Chelatococcus sp. HY11: one gene and its partners. The protein of the gene in region 1 interacts with the protein of each later gene in a pairwise test. Links are inferred from orthologs where the notes say so. Each region holds a gene or a part of one and is shown on either strand. Other genes may lie near its edges. The genes, in order: rpe, eno and KIO74_RS28665.

Region 1 (3,084 bases):
CGTGCAGGGCCGCGCGCCCATCCAGGGCTCGTTGTCGAGCCGCTCGGCGAGCGGGAAGAACTCCCGCGCGATGGGCTCGGCCCGCGCGAGCTGCACCGGCGTCTTCATGCCGTCGCGCCGCGCGAATTCGGCACCCGTGGTCAGGCGGATGCCACGTGCCATCGGCACCAGGAAATAGCCGCGCTCCGTGTCGAGCACGGGATGGTTCAGCTTCGCATCACCCGCCGGCCGGTAGTGCATGTGATAACCACGCTTCACCGCGAGCGGCAGCCGGTAGCCGAGCGGCTTCGTTACCATGTCCGCCCATGGCCCCAGCGCCACGACGGCCGTGCCGGCCGTCAGCGGCCCGTGCGGCGTGACGAGGCGCCAGCCTTGCCCGACATTCTCGAGGGTTGCGGCATTGCCCTGGACATAACGGCCGCCGAGAGCCTCGAAATGCTTGAAATAGGCAACGGCCAGCCCATGCGGGTCATTGATCGTCGTCGGCTCGGTCCAGTGCAGCCCGCCGATGAGGACGGGAGCGAGATGCGGCTCTTCCGCCTCAAGCGTCGGCAAGTCGAGGGCCCGATAGCGGAGCCCGAACTCCCGATGCCAGCGCTCGGCCTCAGCCAGCCGCAAGTCGCGCTGCTGGGGCGTGCGGAAGACCTTGAACCAGCCGTCGCGCTTGAAGAACTGCGTGGCGTCCGCCTCGCGCGCCAGGGCGTCGTGCTCCTGAACGCAATGCGCGATCAAGGTCGCGTATTTCTTGGCGATCTCCGCATGACGGGCCGGACGGGAATGGTGCCAGTATTTCCACAGGAAGGGCGCGAGATCGAGCAGCGCCGAGGGGTGATAATGCGCATCGATGGTGCGGTTGAGGCCGTAGCGGAGCAGCGCGCCGAAATCATGTGGGAAGCCATAGGGGTAGACGCCTTCGCTCTGCACCAGCCCGGCATTGCCAAAGGAGGTTTCCTGCGCCGGACCACGGCGATCGAGGAGCACGACGGAGCGACCACGTTTCTGCAGATGAAGTGCAACGGAAATACCAACGATGCCCGCGCCGAGCACCACGACGTCAGATTGCATGGAATCCCTCGATGACCGCGCTGTGAAATGACGAGCTTGCATAGCTTTTCTGGCGGTGCAACACCATCTTCATAAGGCTTTATTGGCTCCTGTGATTTGCCGCACCGCGACGGGCGTGCTACCTGCCGGTCTCGCACATCCTGACCGCTCACCTTGGCAGCAATGGCAACCACATCCATGAGTAGCCCCATTCTCATCGCCCCCTCGATCCTCGCCGCCGATTTCGCCCGTTTCGGCGAGGAAGTGCGTGCTATCGACGCGGCCGGCGCCGACTGGATCCATGTGGATGTGATGGACGGCCATTTCGTGCCGAATATCAGCTTCGGGCCCGAGGTCGTGCGCGCCATCCGCCCGATGACATCGAAGATGCTCGATGTGCATCTCATGATTGCCCCGGTCGATCCCTATCTCGAGGCCTTCGCCAAGGCCGGCGCCGATCTCATCACGGTCCATGCCGAGGCCGGCCCGCACCTGCACCGCTCGCTGCAGACCATCCGGGCGCTCGGCAAGAAGGCGGGCGTCGCGCTCAATCCGGCAACACCCCCGTCAGCCGTCGCCCATGTGCTCGATCTCGTCGATCTCGTGCTGGTGATGAGCGTCAATCCTGGCTTCGGCGGGCAGAGCTTCATTCCGTCGGCCGTGGAGAAGGTCGCCACGATCCGCGCCATGGTCGCCGGGCGCCATATCCATATCGAGGTTGACGGCGGTATCACGGCAAAGACCGCCCCGCTTGTTATCGCCGCAGGTGCCGACGTTCTGGTGGCCGGCTCGGCGGTGTTCAAGGACGGCGCCGCACATTATGCCGGCCATATCGACACTATTCGCAAGGCCGCCGAGACCGCTCGCGGCGAATGGGCCTGAGGCCAAAAGACTTCAAGAGACTGGATGAAGCCAACAGGTTTTGTCAGCATTATAGGTGAGGCCGCCAAGAACAAGACACGGCCGCCCCGCTCAACCGAGGAATAGGTGATGATCCCCCGCTACTCTCGCCCCGAGATGGTTGCTATCTGGTCGCCGGAAACGAAGTTTCGCATCTGGTTCGAGATCGAGGCCCATGCCACGACGGCGCTGGCGGACCTTGGGGTGGTGCCGAAGGAAGCTGCCGACAAGGTCTGGGAGAAGGGCTCCGCTGCCACCTTCGACGTCGAGCGCATCGACGCCATCGAGCGCGAGGTGAAGCACGACGTCATCGCCTTCCTGACCCATCTCTCCGAGATCGTCGGGCCGGAAGCGCGCTTCGTGCACCAGGGCATGACATCGTCAGACGTGCTCGACACCTGCTTCAACGTGCAACTCGTCAAGGCGAGCGACATCCTCCTCAAGGATATCGACATCCTGCTCGCGGCGATCGAGCGGCGCGCCTTCGAATACAAGATGACGCCGACCATCGGCCGCTCGCATGGCATCCACGCCGAGCCGGTCACCTTCGGCCTCAAGCTCGCGCAGGCCTATGCCGAGTTCAAGCGCAACCGCGACCGCCTCGTGGCCGCGCGCGAGGAGGTCGCGACCTGCGCGATCTCCGGCGCCGTCGGCACCTTCGCCAACATCGACCCACGCATCGAGACCTATGTGGCCGACAAGATGGGGCTTGCCGTCGAGCCGGTCTCCACGCAGGTCATCCCGCGCGACCGGCACGCCATGTTCTTCGCGACGCTCGGGGTTATCGCCTCGTCGATCGAGCGCCTCGCCACCGAGATCCGCCACCTCCAGCGCTCGGAAGTCTACGAGGCCGAGGAGTTCTTCTCGGAAGGCCAGAAGGGCTCTTCCGCGATGCCGCACAAGCGCAACCCGGTGCTGACGGAAAACCTCACGGGCCTCGCGCGCATGGTGCGCAGCTACGCGCTGCCGGCGATGGAGAACGTGGCGCTCTGGCATGAGCGCGACATCTCGCACTCCTCCGTGGAGCGCATGATCGGGCCCGACGCGACCGTCACGCTCGACTTCGCGCTAGCACGCCTTGCCGGCGTCATCGACAAGCTCGTGGTTTATCCCGAGAACATGCAGAAGAACCTCGACCGG
Region 2 (3,128 bases), 640 kb from region 1 along the record:
GACGGCCTCCTGGCCGATGTAGAGATGGCAGAAGCCGCCGATGAGGCCCATGCCATACATCTGGCCGGCCTTTTCCTCGAAGCGGCGGATAAGGAGCATCTCGCGGAAGGCGGCGAGGTCCTGATCCTTGGTGAAATCTGCTGGAGACGTGGAGCCCGCCCTGGCGGAATTGCGCGCTGTGGCGGCTGTTTTCTTCGCCGGCGCCTTCGTGGCGCGGCTGCCGCGGCGGGAGCCGGCGGCGTCTGAGGTCACGGAGTCAATCTTGGCGTCCGAGCGCGAAGATTTTCGAGCAGCTAGGGACATCAGCATCCTCCCGAAGCGAGTTCTTGAGAGAATATGTAACGTACCCCCGCGCTATTGGCGAGCCCCAAACCGCATAAATATTAGATACAACTGCAACTAACAGCCTGAAAACGCGCGGCTTTTTCAACTTAACCGATTTCGGGTTAAGGAGGAGACGACCCGCGCGTGACGGGTGAAGCGAAGGACTTCGCCCCTCCGTCTGTCTCAGCATTAAGTAGTATAACGACTTCGTTTTTATGCACAAATCCAAGTGTCTGGCGGACCTGGCCATCGAGCACGTCATAGTCGATCGTGTCGGCGCGCAGCATCGAAGCTCGCTTCTCCCATGAGGCCCGCTCGGCCTTTAGCGTTGTTAGTTCTTCCGTGAGCTGGAACATCTCACGCTTCAGCTCACGCTTGGCTTCGAGACCACGCGCGCCGTGGTGCGCATGGAAGACGAAATAGCCCACGATCGCGCTCGATATTGCATAGAGCGCGAGGGGGATGAGGACAGCACGGCGACGTTTGCGAACTACCATGCGAGCATCGTGCCCGGTCGTGGTTAAAAAGCTGTTAGGAGACCGGGCTGCGGCAGGCCCTACAACAAAAAATGGCCGGGACTTGCCCGGCCATTGTCGTCATTGCGAAGCTGTTGCGGCGAGATCAGAGCATTGTCAAGCGAAGGCGATATCAGTTCGCGGGAAGACGATGCGTCGCAACAAATGCTCTAGCCGCGTGCCAGCGCGGCGAGCGCCGCGCGGCCGGCATAGCGCGCCTCGGTGTCGAGTTCCTGCTCGATGCGCAGGAGCTGGTTGTACTTCGCGGTCCGGTCCGAGCGGGCGAGCGACCCGGTCTTGATCTGCCCGCAGTTCGTGGCGACCGCGAGGTCGGCGATCGTCGAATCCTCGGTCTCGCCCGAGCGATGGGACATCACGGCGCGATAGGCGCTGCGCTGGGCGAGATCAACGGCCGCGAGCGTCTCGGTCAGCGAGCCGATCTGGTTCACCTTCACGAGGATCGCGTTGCCGACGCCCCGGTTGATGCCTTCCTGGAGACGCGTGACATTGGTGACGAAGAGGTCGTCGCCGACGAGCTGCGTCTTCGTGCCGACAGCGTCTGTCAGGCCTTTCCAGCCGTCCCAGTCGTCCTCGGACATGCCGTCCTCGATCGAGGCGATGGGGTAGTCCGCGACGAGCTTGGCGAGATAGGCCACCTGCTCCTCCGGCGAGCGCGTCTTGCCCTCGCCGGCATACACGTATGAGCCGTCCTTGAAGAATTCCGTCGCCGCGCAGTCGAGCGCCAGGACCACATCGCGGCCGGGCTCGAAGCCGGCGGTGCGGATGGCCTGCATCACGAAGTCGAGCGCCGCTTCCGCTGACGGCAGGTTCGGCGCGAAGCCGCCTTCGTCGCCGACATTGGTGTTGTGGCCGGCGTCCTTCAGGGCCTTCTTCAACGTATGGAAGATCTCGGCGCCGGTGCGCAGCGCCTCGGAGAAGTTCGGCGCGCCGACCGGCATCACCATGAATTCCTGGAAGTCGATGGGATTGTCCGCGTGGGCGCCGCCATTGACGATATTCATCATCGGCACGGGCAGGACGCGCGCCTGGGTGCCGCCGACATAGCGGTAAAGCGGCAGGCCACTCGCCTGCGCGGCGGCCTTGGCGACCGCCAGAGATACGCCGAGGATGGCATTGGCGCCGATTCGCGACTTGTTCGGCGTACCGTCGAGTTCTATCAGGGCCTCGTCGATCCGCACCTGGTCCTGGGCGTCCAGACCGCCAATGGCCTCGAAGACCTCCGTGTTGACGGCATCGACGGCCTTCAGCACACCCTTGCCGAGATAGCGCGACTTGTCCCCATCACGCAGCTCCACCGCCTCATGGGCGCCCGTGGAGGCGCCGGACGGGACGGCGGCACGGCCGAAGGAGCCATCTTCCAGCGCGACATCGACCTCGACGGTGGGATTGCCGCGACTGTCGAGTATTTCACGGGCGACGATATCGACGATCGATGTCATGAAGCATCCTCCCAGCCACCAGCGGGCTGTACAATTGACGACGGGCCGCCCACGGCGCGGACGGCAGCCTTGGAAACACCGTCCGGCTTTTACGCCAACTGCTCCGGGCGGCAAAGGGCCGATACGCGGATCGTTTCCGGGCTTGCGCCCGGAGGCCGCGTCGGCCACAGAACTCGGCGTAAAAGGATGACACCGAGATGACAAGCGAACTCAAGCCTGCAAACTTGCAGCTGGGCAAGCCCAGCGCCCTGCCCGCCTCGCCCGAGGAGGCCGAGCTCGACCGGGTGCCGAATCCGCAGGCCGGCACGCGCTATGTCGCGCGTTTCACCTGCCCGGAGTTCACCTCCCTCTGCCCGGTCACCGGCCAGCCCGACTTCGGCATTCTCGTGATCGATTATGTGCCGGATCAATGGCTCGTCGAGTCAAAATCCCTGAAGCTCTATCTCCACGCCTTCCGCAATCACGGCGCCTTCCATGAAGACTGCACGGTCTCGATCGGGCTGCGCCTCGCGGCCCTTCTCGAACCCGTGTGGCTTCGCATTGGCGGCTACTGGTATCCGCGCGGCGGGATTCCGATCGACGTGTTCTGGCAGACCGGCGCCCCACCCGACGGCCTGTTCCTGCCCGATCAGGGCGTGCCGCCCTATCGCGCGCGGGGATAGGCGCGAGGCAGGGTCTTCCTCCAAGCGTCGTGGCATGTCGACCTTCGGAATGGATCCCCTTGCCGTCGCGCAGCGACGGCAAGGGGATCCATGAACACGACGCAGCGGGAGGGCAACACCGGTCCGCAAGGCTTCCGCTACGGCGCGGTGCCGTTCCAGGCCTTGAC
Region 3 (3,016 bases), on another replicon or contig:
CGACGGCAATCCGGTCGCCGAAAAGCTCGTGAAGGAGATCTTCTCGTCGCGCCAGATCGAGTCCGTCTATCTCGTCGGCGCCGGCGGCTCAAACTCCTATATCGAGCCGGTCAAGTATATCCTCGACAAGTATTGTGACCTGCGCATCGAGCGTATCAACGCGACGGAATTCGAGACGCGACGCCCGAAGCCGGTCAACGAGAAGGCCGTGGTGCTGCTGACCTCGCATAACGGCGAGACCGAGGACACGGTGGTCGCCGCGCGCTGGGCGAAAACCACGGGCGCGGTCACCGTCGCGCTGACAGCGGGCCATGAGAGCGGGCTCGCCAAGATCTGCGATCACCTGCTCCCCTACAGCCGTGAACTGCCGGGGATGCCCAAGACGCTCGTCGCCTATCTCTTCGCGGCGCATCTTCTGAAATATCTCGGCAATCCGGTCGGTGCCCGCCTCGTGCGCGATCTTGAAGCGATGCCGGCACGTCTGCACGAGATCAAGGATGCAGAGCGTGAGCGCGGCATGGAACTCGCCCGCCGCTATAAGGACGAGAACATCTATTATGTTCTCTCCAGCGGCATCCTGTCGGCACTCAATTACCAGTATTCGATCTGCATCTTCAACGAGATGCTATGGCTCGACGCGTCCGACATCCATTCCGGGGAATTCCGCCACGGGCCGTTCGAGGTGGCGGACGCGGACATGGCCTATATCTTCCTCATGGACAATGGCGAAAACCGCAAGATCGATCAGCGCGCGCTGAAATTCACCCGGCGCGTCACGGACAAGATCATCACCTTCGACGCCGGCCGTTACGAGGACGTATCACCCCTCCTGTCGCCTTTCGTCATCGGGGTCACCTGGTACTGGTTTGCTCATACGCTTTCGGTGCTGCGTGAGCATCCGCTCTCGGTGCGCCGCTACATGTGGAAGGTCGACTATTGATGGCAAAGCGCCCGCCAGCATCGTTGCCGGACCATCGCATGCGCGTGTCGCATCGGGTGGAACGCGGCTTGCGGGCGCGTGCCTGCCTCTTCGACCATTTGGGCAGGAGGCAAGCATGATCGCGACCGACGACGATTTGCGTGGTTTGCGCGTGATAGGGCTCGGCGACAATGTCGTCGACCGCTATCTCAACGCCGGGGTTATGTATCCCGGCGGCAATGCGCTGAATTTCGCGGCCTATGCCAAGATGCTGGGCGCGGACGCAGCGTTCCTCGGCACGTTCGGGACAGATCGCGCCGGCCATCATGTCCGCGCGACGCTTGACGTGCTTGCGATACCGACCACGCATTGTCGCGTTGTCGAAGGCGCGAACGGCCATGCCGATGTGCGGATCGTTGACGGAAATCGCGAGTTCGTCTCTTCCAACAAGGGCGGTGTCGCGCGCGAACATCCCTTCGTGCCGGCCCAGGCCGATCTCGACTATCTCGCGCGCTTCGCGTTGGTGCATACCAGCTGCTACAGCCACCTCAATTCCCAGCTCACGGTGTTGCGTCCGGCCTGCGCGCTCCTGTCCTACGACTTCTCCTATCGCTGGCAGGTCGATGATCTCATCGGCCCCGTGGCGCCCCATCTCGATTTCGCGGCGCTGTCAGCCGGCGATGTCGGCCGCGAACGCGCCATGGTCGCGCTCCGCGAGACGGTGGCGCAGGGCTGCGGCCTCGCGCTGGCGACACTCGGGCCCGAGGGCGCGATCGCTTATAATGGCGAGGACTTCATCACAGTGGCGCCGAAGCCGACCGAGGTGGTGGACACGCTGGGCGCCGGGGATGCCTTCATCACCGCCACGCTGCTGTCGCTCGTCGCTGCCGGCTGGCGTCGCGGCGTGCGTCCGCCAGCCGGCGTCATCCGCGCCGCACTGGACCGGGGCGCTGAATTCGCGGCGCAGATCTGTCGGGTCGAGGGTGCTTTCGGCCATGCCGCGCCGATCGACGCCGAAACACCGGCTTGAGGCAGAGGCGCGATGCTCGAAGTCAGGAACCTCTCCATAGCCTTCAAGACCGCAGCGGGCCTCAAATCCGCCGTGCGCGACATCGGCTTCACGATCAAGCCGGGTGAGATCCTTGGCCTGGTGGGTGAAAGCGGCAGCGGCAAGACCATCACGTCTCTCGGCGTGATGGGTCTGTTGCCGCCGAACGCTGTCGTCACAAGCGGTGAGGTTCTGGTCGATGGCGTGGACATGCTCAAGCTCGCGCCGGCCGAACTGCGCAAGCTGCGCGGCCGCCATGTGGCGATGATCTTCCAGGATCCGATGGCATCGCTCGACCCCATCTTCACCTGCGGGGATCAGATCGTCGAGGCGATCCTGCTGCACGAAAGCATCGGCAAGGCAGCCGCGCGCCGCAAGGCGCTTGAACTCCTGGAGAAGGTTCGCATCCCGGACCCTGCCCGCTGCATGCGCTCCTATCCGCATGAATTGTCCGGCGGGCAGTGCCAGCGCGTCATGATTGCGATGGCGGTGTCCTGCAAGCCGCGCATCATCATCGCCGACGAGCCGACGACAGCGCTTGACGTGACGGTTCAGAAGCAGGTGCTGGACCTGCTGCGCGGCCTCAACAAGGAAGTCGGCGCCGCGATCCTGCTGATCACCCACGACCTCGGCGTGATCTATGAGGTCGCCGACCGCGTCGCCGTCATGTATGCCGGTGACATGATGGAGGAGGCAGCCACGCGCGACCTCTTCGCCAAGCCTCAAAGCGACTATACCAAGGCTTTGATCGACTCCATGCCGGCGCTCGGCCTGCGGCAGGAGCGCTTGCCCGTCATCGAGCGCGATGGCGAGGGCCGGGTGCGCAGCGTCCGGCCGCAGCCGCGCACGCGAGCCGCGGAGACGGCTGTGCCCATCGGGACGGATGTCCGTCCGCTGCTTGAGCTCAAGGATCTGCGCAAATCCTATTGGGTGAAGCCATCGCCGCTCTCGGCGCCGGTTGAGATGCGCGCTGTGGACGGTGTCAGCTTCTCCATCGCGCCCCGCACCACGCTGGGGCTTGTCGGTGAATCCGGTTGCGGCAAGACCAC

Evidence for each region.
Region 2: the proteins of rpe (region 1) and eno interact in binary tests that used the Escherichia coli proteins (3 or more experiments, as listed by UniProt). The link is inferred for Chelatococcus sp. HY11 from one-to-one orthologs.
Region 3: the proteins of rpe (region 1) and KIO74_RS28665 interact in binary tests that used the Escherichia coli proteins (3 or more experiments, as listed by UniProt). The link is inferred for Chelatococcus sp. HY11 from one-to-one orthologs.

What each region holds. Positions count from the first base shown.
Region 1 is NZ_JAHBRX010000001.1:442,095-445,178, reverse strand. Bases 155-3,084 are described here. They hold rpe (ribulose-phosphate 3-epimerase), read left to right. Parts: upstream 155-1,242; coding sequence 1,243-1,926; downstream 1,927-3,084. Other genes in these bases: purB (adenylosuccinate lyase), read left to right, coding at 2,035-3,084; KIO74_RS02170 (NAD(P)/FAD-dependent oxidoreductase), read right to left, coding at 155-1,065. Outside these bases: more of KIO74_RS02170, read right to left, coding at 1-154. UniProt on the Escherichia coli protein: Catalyzes the reversible epimerization of D-ribulose 5-phosphate to D-xylulose 5-phosphate.
Region 2 is NZ_JAHBRX010000001.1:1,083,448-1,086,575, forward strand. The notes cover bases 155-3,128. They hold eno (phosphopyruvate hydratase), read right to left. Parts: upstream 2,300-3,128; coding sequence 1,010-2,299; downstream 155-1,009. Other genes in these bases: pdhA (pyruvate dehydrogenase (acetyl-transferring) E1 component subunit alpha), read right to left, coding at 155-252; KIO74_RS05145 (FtsB family cell division protein), read right to left, coding at 447-821; queF (preQ(1) synthase), read left to right, coding at 2,497-2,961; KIO74_RS05160 (thiamine phosphate synthase), read right to left, coding at 3,099-3,128. Also shown: more of pdhA, read right to left, coding at 1-154. UniProt on the Escherichia coli protein: Catalyzes the reversible conversion of 2-phosphoglycerate (2-PG) into phosphoenolpyruvate (PEP). It is essential for the degradation of carbohydrates via glycolysis.
Region 3 is NZ_JAHBRX010000002.1:1,722,134-1,725,149, forward strand. Bases 141-3,002 are described here. They hold KIO74_RS28665 (fructoselysine 6-kinase), read left to right. Parts: upstream 141-1,055; coding sequence 1,056-1,949; downstream 1,950-3,002. Other genes in these bases: KIO74_RS28660 (SIS domain-containing protein), read left to right, coding at 141-940; KIO74_RS28670 (ABC transporter ATP-binding protein), read left to right, coding at 1,962-3,002. Outside these bases: more of KIO74_RS28660, read left to right, coding at 1-140; more of KIO74_RS28670, read left to right, coding at 3,003-3,016. UniProt on the Escherichia coli protein: Catalyzes the ATP-dependent phosphorylation of fructoselysine to fructoselysine 6-phosphate. Functions in a fructoselysine degradation pathway that allows E.coli to grow on fructoselysine or psicoselysine.